Regions from separate parts of the Paenibacillus sp. FSL P2-0121 genome, predicted to be linked through region 3. Evidence: predicted binding sites of a transcription regulator. Region 3 holds the regulator's gene; each other region holds the start of a gene.

Region 1 (3,134 bases), 1.3 Mb from region 3:
TGAAATGGAGGGTTATACCGCGCATAAGATCAACTGTGTCCGATAGCTGCTAAGAACCACGCCAATGTTATCTGTAGTCAGTGGACCTAATGTATAAAAAGGGGCTTCGTTACAAGTTTCAAGTTGCTTATCCATACTCTCTTTAATCAAGTACATCGGCACATGTCCTGAACCCTCTACCATCACCTGTCTACGCAAACGATGTTTACCTATTTAGAGCAGGGAAGATCAAAAAAACGCGTTTGCCCAAGCAGCCAAGTGCTGACTGCTGGACAAACGCGTCTTTTTTATAGGGCAACTCCTTCACGGGAGATTCTCCTCGATATGTTTATATGTATAGCTAGGATCATTACCTTTAACAGGAGCCCTGCTGTATTGAAAGATCCTTCCATTTTCTTTTCGATAAAAGTATCTTGCGTAGGGTTCGTCTGCAAAAATCACCGTGGTACTTACGAGGGGAGCTTTGGCAATCTGGGTGTATACTTTATCAAAATCTTCTTTCTTATAATTTCTCGTCTCTACTAGATAATGAATGACTTCTCTGTTCATATGATTTTGGAAGGAGTGGAGGGCTAAGGATGTTATTCCATAGATTAAAAGGATTAGAACGATGAAGATTAGTTTTGTTTTTTTCTTCATTAATTCCCTCCATATAAATAATTTGTATATAGTATAAGATAATATACTGAGACTGGTATGTCATTCATAGATATATGACGCAGGAGGAAGAGAAAATACTGGAGCAGCGAATTAAGATGTTGGAGAACAAGGTAAGTCCAAGGCTGCCGGGGGTGGAAATCTAATGGTTTTTAATATGGGGTTTTGTCGGTGTATTCATTATTCTAGTTCTTATTGGTGATACAGTTTGTATCTGCATAACAGATTATACAAAAAGGCAGCAAATAACAATAGTAATCCAGGCATAAGCGAACGAAGAATTGCCGGGACATACTATATTTGCTGCCTTTTAACTTATGAAGAATAATGATTCTCTTTTAGTCCTCTTTGGGTTCTTGCAATAAAATGGAGAAGGTCCCCGTTTCGTGATCCACCTCAATCGTCTCAATGCCCACGAAATCCGGGATTTCGGGGTGTACTGCATCTACATTATAATCCGGATGAGTCAGTAATAATTCAATTACTTTAATGGCTTCCATGTCGTTCCCCCTCACGAGAAATTCCACCATAAATGAATATGCAGAGCACTATTGCAACTAAGCTTATTATCTCCGTGATCCGTTGCGAATATGTGTCAGTCGTTCTTCGTTTCTTCCCATCACGGCCAATAATTGCCCTTGGAACACACGTCTTTGGATCTGATCAATCCGCTGTAAGGCCAGCTCGGCAGGAACTTGAAATTCTGCTGCGAGATAGGAGATGGCATCCTCTCGTTGCTCAGGCAATGTCATGCGGGAGATCATGGAGTAAGGCATCGCCGCATACAAGATAAACCGCTCGGATTCATCCTCCTGTGCCCGCGTGAAATGCTCTGGCATCAAGGTCTGATTATCACTGCCATGGCGAAGGAGGTGACACAGTTCATGAAGAAACTCTAGCCGTTGAAGATTGGCTGGAAGGCGGTTGTCGATAAACAGGCTGTACATCCCTGCAGACGCTTCAATGCTCTTGCTTCTCACATCCAAATAATGAACCCAGATATTAAGCCGCTCTGCAATATACGATATTGAAATTTGTGAAGGCTGATGAAGATTTAATCGCTTGTATAAATCCTCCGTCCATTTCTCAAGCACAGTCATTTGATAATATGATTTCATGTTCTCCAACTTATTCACCTCGTTTAAAATCACTAATAAATCACTAATAAATCACTAATGGGATCGTATGTTCGCATAAATGCGCAAAAGAAAAGCCCGAAGGGCTATGTAGAGTAAAAAAAGTCTAAGGATACACAGGAACATTCGTTCTCATGTATCCTTAGCATAAAGCAATTACACACTAATATCAAGTGTTTTTCCCAAATTAGGAGCAACGCTTTTGCCCAGCATTTCCACCATGGTTTGGCTCTGGGTTTCAGCCTGATTCTTGGCAATATTCATGACCTGTATCCCAACATTTTGAGCTAAGGATGCTTGGCTCATTGCCATTGATAATGCAGCTATATCCATATTGCACCTCCTTTGTGTATATCCTGTTTATCGACTGTCCACCTTCAATTCATTAGGTGATTGGCATTTGTTTGCCAATTCGCCCAAACGGCTTATCTCCTTTTTACATATCTTGTGCTGTAGTCATTAATCATTAGGAGGAATTGAAAATGGGAATGGAACATGGTTGTGGTTGTAACGTAGGTCCGGTAGTAAGTCCAGCATCAGTAGGTCCGGTGTGTAGTCCTTGGACTTCAACAGGAGCAATTCTGGTACTTTTCATCTTGCTGGTTATCATCACTAAAGCTTGCTTATTCTAAGTTAGCTGATGTGCAGTGTAGCCCCATCTGGCGAATGCCAGGTGGGGCTATTCTGTTGCCTGGGGCTGGTCAGACAGACCGTTATTTAAACATAAATTCTACCCGGGTTCCGTCTGCATAATCCTCCAGCTGATTGCCAACCCAGCTTCCTGCCCCGCGGTTATCGCTTGGCGTTATGTATTCAATGTCGGCACCAACGCCGCCTTCCTTACACATAGCCATTGGCCATTCATCCCGGTCATACCCCTTTTTAGTGGGAATCCCTTTTAAGGACTCTTTACGGTTCTCTTCAGCCTGCTCTCGGTTAATCGTACATGTGGCGGATTCACCTTTCGCAATGGCATCCTGAATATGTTTGGCGGTCTCAGGATAGCGGTCTGATGGGAAGGTTAGCTGAACAACACTCGAATCGGATGGAGACGAGGGGTCTGTAGGCTCTCCGTTTTGTTCAAACCAGTAACTAGCCAAAGCAAGTAATGCAACAATGATGAGACTGGAGATCCATTTTTTTACTTTCAATTCTGCTCCTCCTTTTTTGGCACTTAAAATAGTATATCTTATATCATAATTCAGTGCGATTTAATATAATTAGGTAAAATAAAGGAGGACGGAACTGGATATGGAGTACATAATTACCATTGAGGATCAGACGCTTATTGCGGCTGCCGAAGATATAATTATCAGGCGTTATGAATGGGGACGGCACCAT
Region 2 (3,134 bases), 1.5 Mb from region 3:
AGCTTCCGTGCAACATCCGTCTCTTCAAGCAGCTTATACATTGCCGTACATAGTTCAAGGCCGCTTCGGCTTTTCTGGATTCGTTTCTCAAAAGCAAATAATGGACCTGTTATACTAGCACGGCATCGTTCCATAGTAGCAAGCAGTTCATCATCCATCTGTCTGCCGCCTTCCAGCGACAAGCTAGGAATACCTTTCCAGGAGCGGCCATCTGTCCAGCGGTACCCCTGAATCCCACAAGCCAGCACATAGTTTTCTAAAGCATCCATATCATCACGCGTAATACTACCGTCTAGCGGAAGCAGAAGCTCCGTCTTTACGCAACGGAATACATCCTCATAACGCCAGCGACGACGCACTACATCCAATGCGGAACGTATAAACTCCACTAGCGGATGATGCAGCTCATTCACCTTCTGGTCCAGAAAAAATGGCACTCCATAATCTTGGAACAACGGCTGAACCAGCTGCTCGTAATCGCCAATATTGCGCATCAATACGGCCATTTCGCCATATTTTGCACCTTCATCCCGCGCCAGTCTAGTCATTTCGCGCAGGGCTCCCTCAACCTCTGCTCTGTGCGAAACTGCGGCGCCTATGGATATAGCCTCTCTTGCAAGTTCATCCGCACCTATCCAAGCCTTCCGGCGATCATATCCCCGTTCAAGGTGAGCAAGTACTGGACTTTCTTCAAAACGTGGAAGAACCATTGGCTCCAGCAGCTCGTCCCATACATCAATGCCCAGCTCTTCAGCAATTCCACGCAGTTTAATGTAAGTAACCGCAGTTGGGTGAAACAATTCAAGCTCATTCAACTGATCTCCATAGGGGTAAGGACGATCAATTGTAAGCGAAACCGTCAGCTTCGAAGCTTGCTGCATCAATTCTCGAAGCACTACGAATTCCTGCGGAGTAAATCCATGGAACCCATCTACCCAAATCTCTGCCCCGCGAATGTAGGAGGAATCTGGAATATGCTCAGCCAGTTCTGCTAAACGATCCTCTTCATCGATATAAAGACGGGACATTTCCTTCTCTAAATCGCTAAATACCAGCTGCAAATCATCCAGCTTACCCTCAAGAATAGGACTTCTTGCAATAGCTCCTCGCATAGCGGACAGCTGTTCCTCTAAATCAGTGGAACCCAAACAGCAACGTTTCATCTCCGTGTGCAGTTGGTTCAGACGTTCCACAAAACCCGGTCTGTCTGCTGAGGCACCGAATAATTTCAGTTCCTCTTTGCGGCGACTGATGATTTTGTAAATTAACATTTTCTTACCTTCTTCACTGATTGGCAGACTTGCACTGCCACCAGTTTCCTGCTTCACACGATAGGCAAGCCGCGAAAAACTCAGTGTCTGCGCCCGAAGGCTTCCCTTCACATTCCCTACGGTCAGAAGCCCCCGTTCTGCTCCAAAAGAACCTTGCTCTGGCACAAGAATAATAATCGGCGCACCAAGCGGTTCCTTTTCTAAGGAAGAAGAGATAGATTCCCATATTTTTGTTGTCTTGCCACTGCCCGAGCGGCCTAGTAAAAAGGTTACCGGCATAAATGATAAACTCCTTCCGTAGCGGAGAAAATATATAGAATACAGGGTGAAATATCCACCCATTGATTACACTCCAATTAAAAAAGTTCAGTGATTCCTCGTCCCCTCAGTATATCATAACCACACTAATCGGAACATGTGTTTGCTAGTATTTTCTAATGTTTTACAAAGGATAAACAGCTACGAGTACAAATAAAAAAAGCAAACCTCCGGATTTTGGCGGCTTGCTTTTTAGAGTGTTTAGTTTGTTTTTAATGCCAGATGTGCAACGTTAGATTGGAGCTGCCAATGTCAGAGCATAGGGTCAATGTTAGACTGTTCAGCGTTCGGCGTTCAATACTCAACACCCCGCACTCAACATTAGCACTCTACACCGATCGTTTTGTAATCCGCATTCCGCATATCATAATTCAATAAGCATCATTCGTTGTTTACCATTTAGTATTCCGAATTTAACATTCAACATTTCGGCTCGGCTTGTTTCATTAATTACTTACGGACCCAGGAGCCGTTATTCGTGGATTCAGTGCTGTTATGGCAGCTTTTCGGACCCCACTGACGCTATTCTTCGAAAATGTGTGACATTACGGGTGTTTTTGGGGCAATAGCGCCTTTGGGGTCCGTAAGAATTCAATAATAGCCTGTTTGCGCTAAATAGAGTCATCTGAGTCCGTTAGCAACTCCTTGCATTACAGTCGACTCACGACCACCCTACGTCCAGCCCGTTTATCCTACTTGTTACTTGGCACTGTAAACCTTTTTGACCTTCAGGCTTATTTTTTACTCCGCACTTCAAAAATCGCAAACTTCAGATAGTGTCCTTCGTTAACGCCAAGTATTTGTGGGTGGTCTTTGCCTGCGGCCCGCCATTCCACAAGTCTCAGCACCTTGCCAGCATCTTTAGCCGCATCGGCAATCGTTTCGAGGAACAGATCTGGCTGCATATGGTAAGAACAGCTTGCGGTAACCAAATAGCCGCCTTCGTTCACCAGCTTCATCCCGTGCAGATTGATATCCTTGTAACCACGACAAGCGCCAGCTACTGCACTTTTGGTTTTGGCAAACGCCGGAGGGTCCAGGATGACTACATCCCAAGTTCTTCCTCCACCTGCTGTCATCGGCTTGGATGTGTCGGTTTTGGCTGTTTTGCCTCCGGTTTTAGGATTTGCAGCAGCTGCTGCCGTCTCTGTTCCACTTGCAACTGTCGCCCGTTCAGAACGTTCCTCTAGTCCTTTAACCTGATTCCGTAGATATGCAAAAGCATCATCCACTACGAATTCAACACGATCGCTAAAGCCGTTCAGCTCCACATTCACTTTGGCACTCTCAATGGCGTGTGCTGAAACATCAAGGCAGGTTACTTTTTTCGCGCCATACTTGCAGGCATGCAGCGTGAAGCTGCCCGTATGCGAGAAGCATTCCAGCACTGTCGCACCGTCCCAATAAGGGAACGTTACATGTTTGCCGCTCTTATTAACTGGTAAGGTCTGTAGTGAACCATCCTCAGTTTCAATTTCCTGTAGCGTAATGCCGCTTCGTCCTCCCCACCCTTTCATGAGCGGAGCAATGGAAGCTCTATTCTCA
Region 3 (3,134 bases):
TCCCTGAATGCTGCCAAAAGAGGTGAGCAAATTCACTTTTTTTCCACTAGCTTGTTCATCATTTAAAAGTAAACCGGACAGCTTACCCAGTGCATCGACTTTAAAATCGACGAGGGTTCTAATTTTTGAATTATTCAAACTAAACACATCCTTTTCAATTTGCAATCCTGTTAACAATATTCGACATATAATCACCAAACTCCTAGTATGCTAATGAAAAAATACTTACTTATGTAATGACCCCCATTTTTTAATGTGATTTGGGGGTTGCCGAGCCTCCATTCGAATTTAATTTCTTATCGTTACTCGTGTGCCTATAGGGACAATAGCAGCGAGTGCTAACACATCCTCGTTGTACATCCGGATGCAGCCGTGGGACACCTCTTTCCCAATGGAGGAAGGGTCATTGTTTCCATGAATTCCGTAGTGTGGTTTAGACAGTCCCATCCAAAACACACCGAAGGGACCCCCTGGGTCGGGTTGTTTGTTAATAATAGTGAATTCACCCACTGGGGATTGGGTTAACATCTTACCGATGCCGACAGGGTAACCTCTAATCACAATATCATTGTCCAGAAGATATAACATTCGTTGGGTCAGATCTACAATAATTCGGTAGTTGGGCATTATACGCAACACTCCTTCCTAATTAGGATATGAGCAGAACGCCTAAAGGGTTATTCATAGAAAATGGCCATTTTAGCCATTGGGAACAAATGTTCGTAAGTGGTTGGAAAAGCAAAAAAAACGTAGAAAAAAGGCTGTTCCGCATATGCGGAACAGCCTTTTATGTTAGAAGTGCATACTTAGTGGATATCTCGAAACAATCCGATGACTCTTCCGAGAATAGTTACGCGATTAAGGCGAAGCGGCTCATAAGCTGGATTCTCCGGCTGAAGCCGTATATGATCACGTTCCTTGTAAAAGGTCTTAACGGTTGCTTCATCTTCTTCGGTCATGGCTACAACGATATCTCCGTTGTCCGCTGTTTGTTGTTGGCGAACAATCACATAGTCACCATTCATAATGCCTGCGTCCACCATACTATCACCCATGACAGACAGCATAAATACTTTGTTGTCACCTACATAGTGAGTAGGAAGTGGGAAGTAGTCTTCGATATTCTCTGTAGCAGTGATAGGTACCCCGGCGGTAACTTTACCTACGACAGGAATCCGTGAGATGGTCTGCGCGAATTGGTGAACATTCTCTGAATCCTCTTGGCCTAGTAATTCTATTGCACGTGGCTTCGTTGGATCTCGACGAATAAGTCCCTTTTTCTCAAGCCGGTCCAAATGACCGTGAACTGTGGAGCTGGAAGCAAGGCCAACAGCTTCTCCAATTTCCCGGACGGAAGGTGGATAACCCTTGCTGCGGACTTCGCTTCGTATAAATTCCAGGATCGCCAGCTGGCGACTTGAAATCTTTGACATTGGAATCAACCCCATATAGTAATGTTTGGGAAAATTATAACATAGAACTACCGTTCGCACAAACATAAGTTCTAACTATTATAAATATTAATCTGCTAGAGTTAAAAAATGGTAGACAAATGATAATAAAATGAACCGCTTGAGTCTCTCGAAAAAAAGAGAACAATTGTTCTGAAATAGTATTGAACAAAACACATGTTCGTGTTATTATAAAATCGAAAGTAAGAACAAGTGTTTGGAGGATGATGATTATGCTAAAATACAGTACATACCGCAGCATCTACGATAAGGCCCCAGTGGTTGAATCTATAGGACATAATGACGTTGCCCGTAATTCCGCTAAGGTGAAAGAGATAACGGAACGTTTGCTTGGAGGGATGATTTCGTTGTTCCGTCAAGATTTCTTTATTAAGTTAATATTGATTTTCGTGCTAGTATTATCTGGCCTAACAGTAGTGGGAAATGTATTTGCAGGATCGACGACTATAATGAAGGAAGAGAAGCGGATTGTGGTTGAACGTGGAGATACACTATGGAGTATTGCCCTTAAGAATAAACCAGCTGATATGAAGACAGTTGTTTATATAGAAGGAATTAAACGTTCAAGTGGGATTAAGAGTAGTCAAATTAACGCTGGAGACATACTTACTTTACCTATTTATTAATTTTCTGAGAACATAATAGAATGACCAGTAGAGCTTGCAGGGAGTAGACCTTGACAAGCTCTTTTTCTCATGGCAGAGTTAGAATTAATTTATAGGGGGAGGGAAAGTATTGAATATTGATGAGTTGGTCGCGCGAATTAACGAATTGGCACGCAAACAGAAGAGCGTAGGCCTTAATCAAGAGGAAGTGGCGGAACGCGCCAAGCTTCGTGAAATTTACCTGGGGAATATCCGTAATAACTTCCGAGCACAATTAAATACTATTGAAGTAGTAGATAACGATGAGCATGAACAAGGTAACAAGGGGCTTAAACATTAGCTCGCTGTTCCTTTTCATAGATATTTCAGGATGACTAGGGGGAACGCACATGGCCCGTTCTTGGGAAAGAATGGTTCAACGCAACACACAGCAAATCAACAAGCAAAGAAAGAAACAAGGCAAGGATACGATTTATGCCTCTAAATCTCCTACCCAGAATGCCGAAGTCTTTAAAGGTCGCAACATTGCATTTCCGGTAGTGTTAGTGATACTTGGCACTATGTTTTGGGTAGTTGGTTCTATTGATCAGGCCAAAGGTAATGGCATGCTGGCTAATTGGCTGGGAGTAGTACTGTACTATTTGCTGGCAGCGCTATTGTTCTTCCGTCGTCCGTACTTAAAGGTGGAAAAAGCAAGACTGTCCACTATTAAATTCAATCGCGAACGCGGACTTCCAGCTGCAGATATTGAGAAAATCACCCTTTCGCGTGGAGCTGTAGTCATTAAGCATAAAGGGAAACGTACGAAATGGATTTTCACAAAACTTATGAATCGCTATGATACTAATGCGATGAGTACACGATTAGAAGCATTTGCTAAAGCTCACAACATTGAAGTAGTTCACGAATAGAACTAGACCAGTTAAAGGGAGAGGGAGACCTGTAATGCCAATTTCTGCTGTACTATTTGACCTTGATGATACATTGCTGTGGGATGATCGGAGCGTCGAAGAAGCATTTCGTTCTGCTTGTGAAGCCGCCGGGGATACGATCGATC

The links. Region 3 encodes LexA, which represses DNA repair genes until DNA is damaged. Its sites were predicted from a motif close to CGAACATATGTTCG; they were not measured.
Region 1: MKY54_RS23330 (ImmA/IrrE family metallo-endopeptidase) is a predicted target of LexA. The motif match lies at 1,836-1,849, and genes of this name have one in related genera.
Region 2: addB (helicase-exonuclease AddAB subunit AddB) is a predicted target of LexA. The motif match lies at 1,682-1,695, and genes of this name have one in related genera.

What each region holds. Positions count from the first base shown of each region.
Region 1 covers NZ_CP150245.1:5,271,567-5,274,700, reverse strand. Annotated here, with positions in the region: partial or broken gene MKY54_RS23345 (phosphomethylpyrimidine synthase ThiC) at 70-207, opposite strand; gene MKY54_RS23340 (DUF3139 domain-containing protein) at 304-639, opposite strand; gene MKY54_RS23335 (hypothetical protein) at 996-1,157, opposite strand; gene MKY54_RS23330 (ImmA/IrrE family metallo-endopeptidase) at 1,224-1,775, opposite strand; gene MKY54_RS23325 (YjfB family protein) at 1,950-2,126, opposite strand; gene MKY54_RS23320 (hypothetical protein) at 2,276-2,425, shown strand; gene MKY54_RS23315 (NucA/NucB deoxyribonuclease domain-containing protein) at 2,507-2,944, opposite strand; gene MKY54_RS23310 (cytidine deaminase) at 3,045-3,134, shown strand, end outside.
Region 2 covers NZ_CP150245.1:5,398,915-5,402,048, forward strand. Annotated here, with positions in the region: gene addB (helicase-exonuclease AddAB subunit AddB) at 1-1,550, opposite strand, end outside; gene MKY54_RS23890 (class I SAM-dependent rRNA methyltransferase) at 2,324-3,134, opposite strand, start outside.
Region 3 covers NZ_CP150245.1:3,946,690-3,949,823, reverse strand. Annotated here, with positions in the region: gene MKY54_RS17510 (hypothetical protein) at 1-138, opposite strand, end outside; gene MKY54_RS17505 (L,D-transpeptidase) at 289-627, opposite strand; gene lexA (transcriptional repressor LexA) at 807-1,433, opposite strand; gene MKY54_RS17495 (LysM peptidoglycan-binding domain-containing protein) at 1,685-2,098, shown strand; gene MKY54_RS17490 (DUF896 domain-containing protein) at 2,208-2,417, shown strand; gene MKY54_RS17485 (hypothetical protein) at 2,467-2,988, shown strand; gene MKY54_RS17480 (HAD family hydrolase) at 3,023-3,134, shown strand, end outside.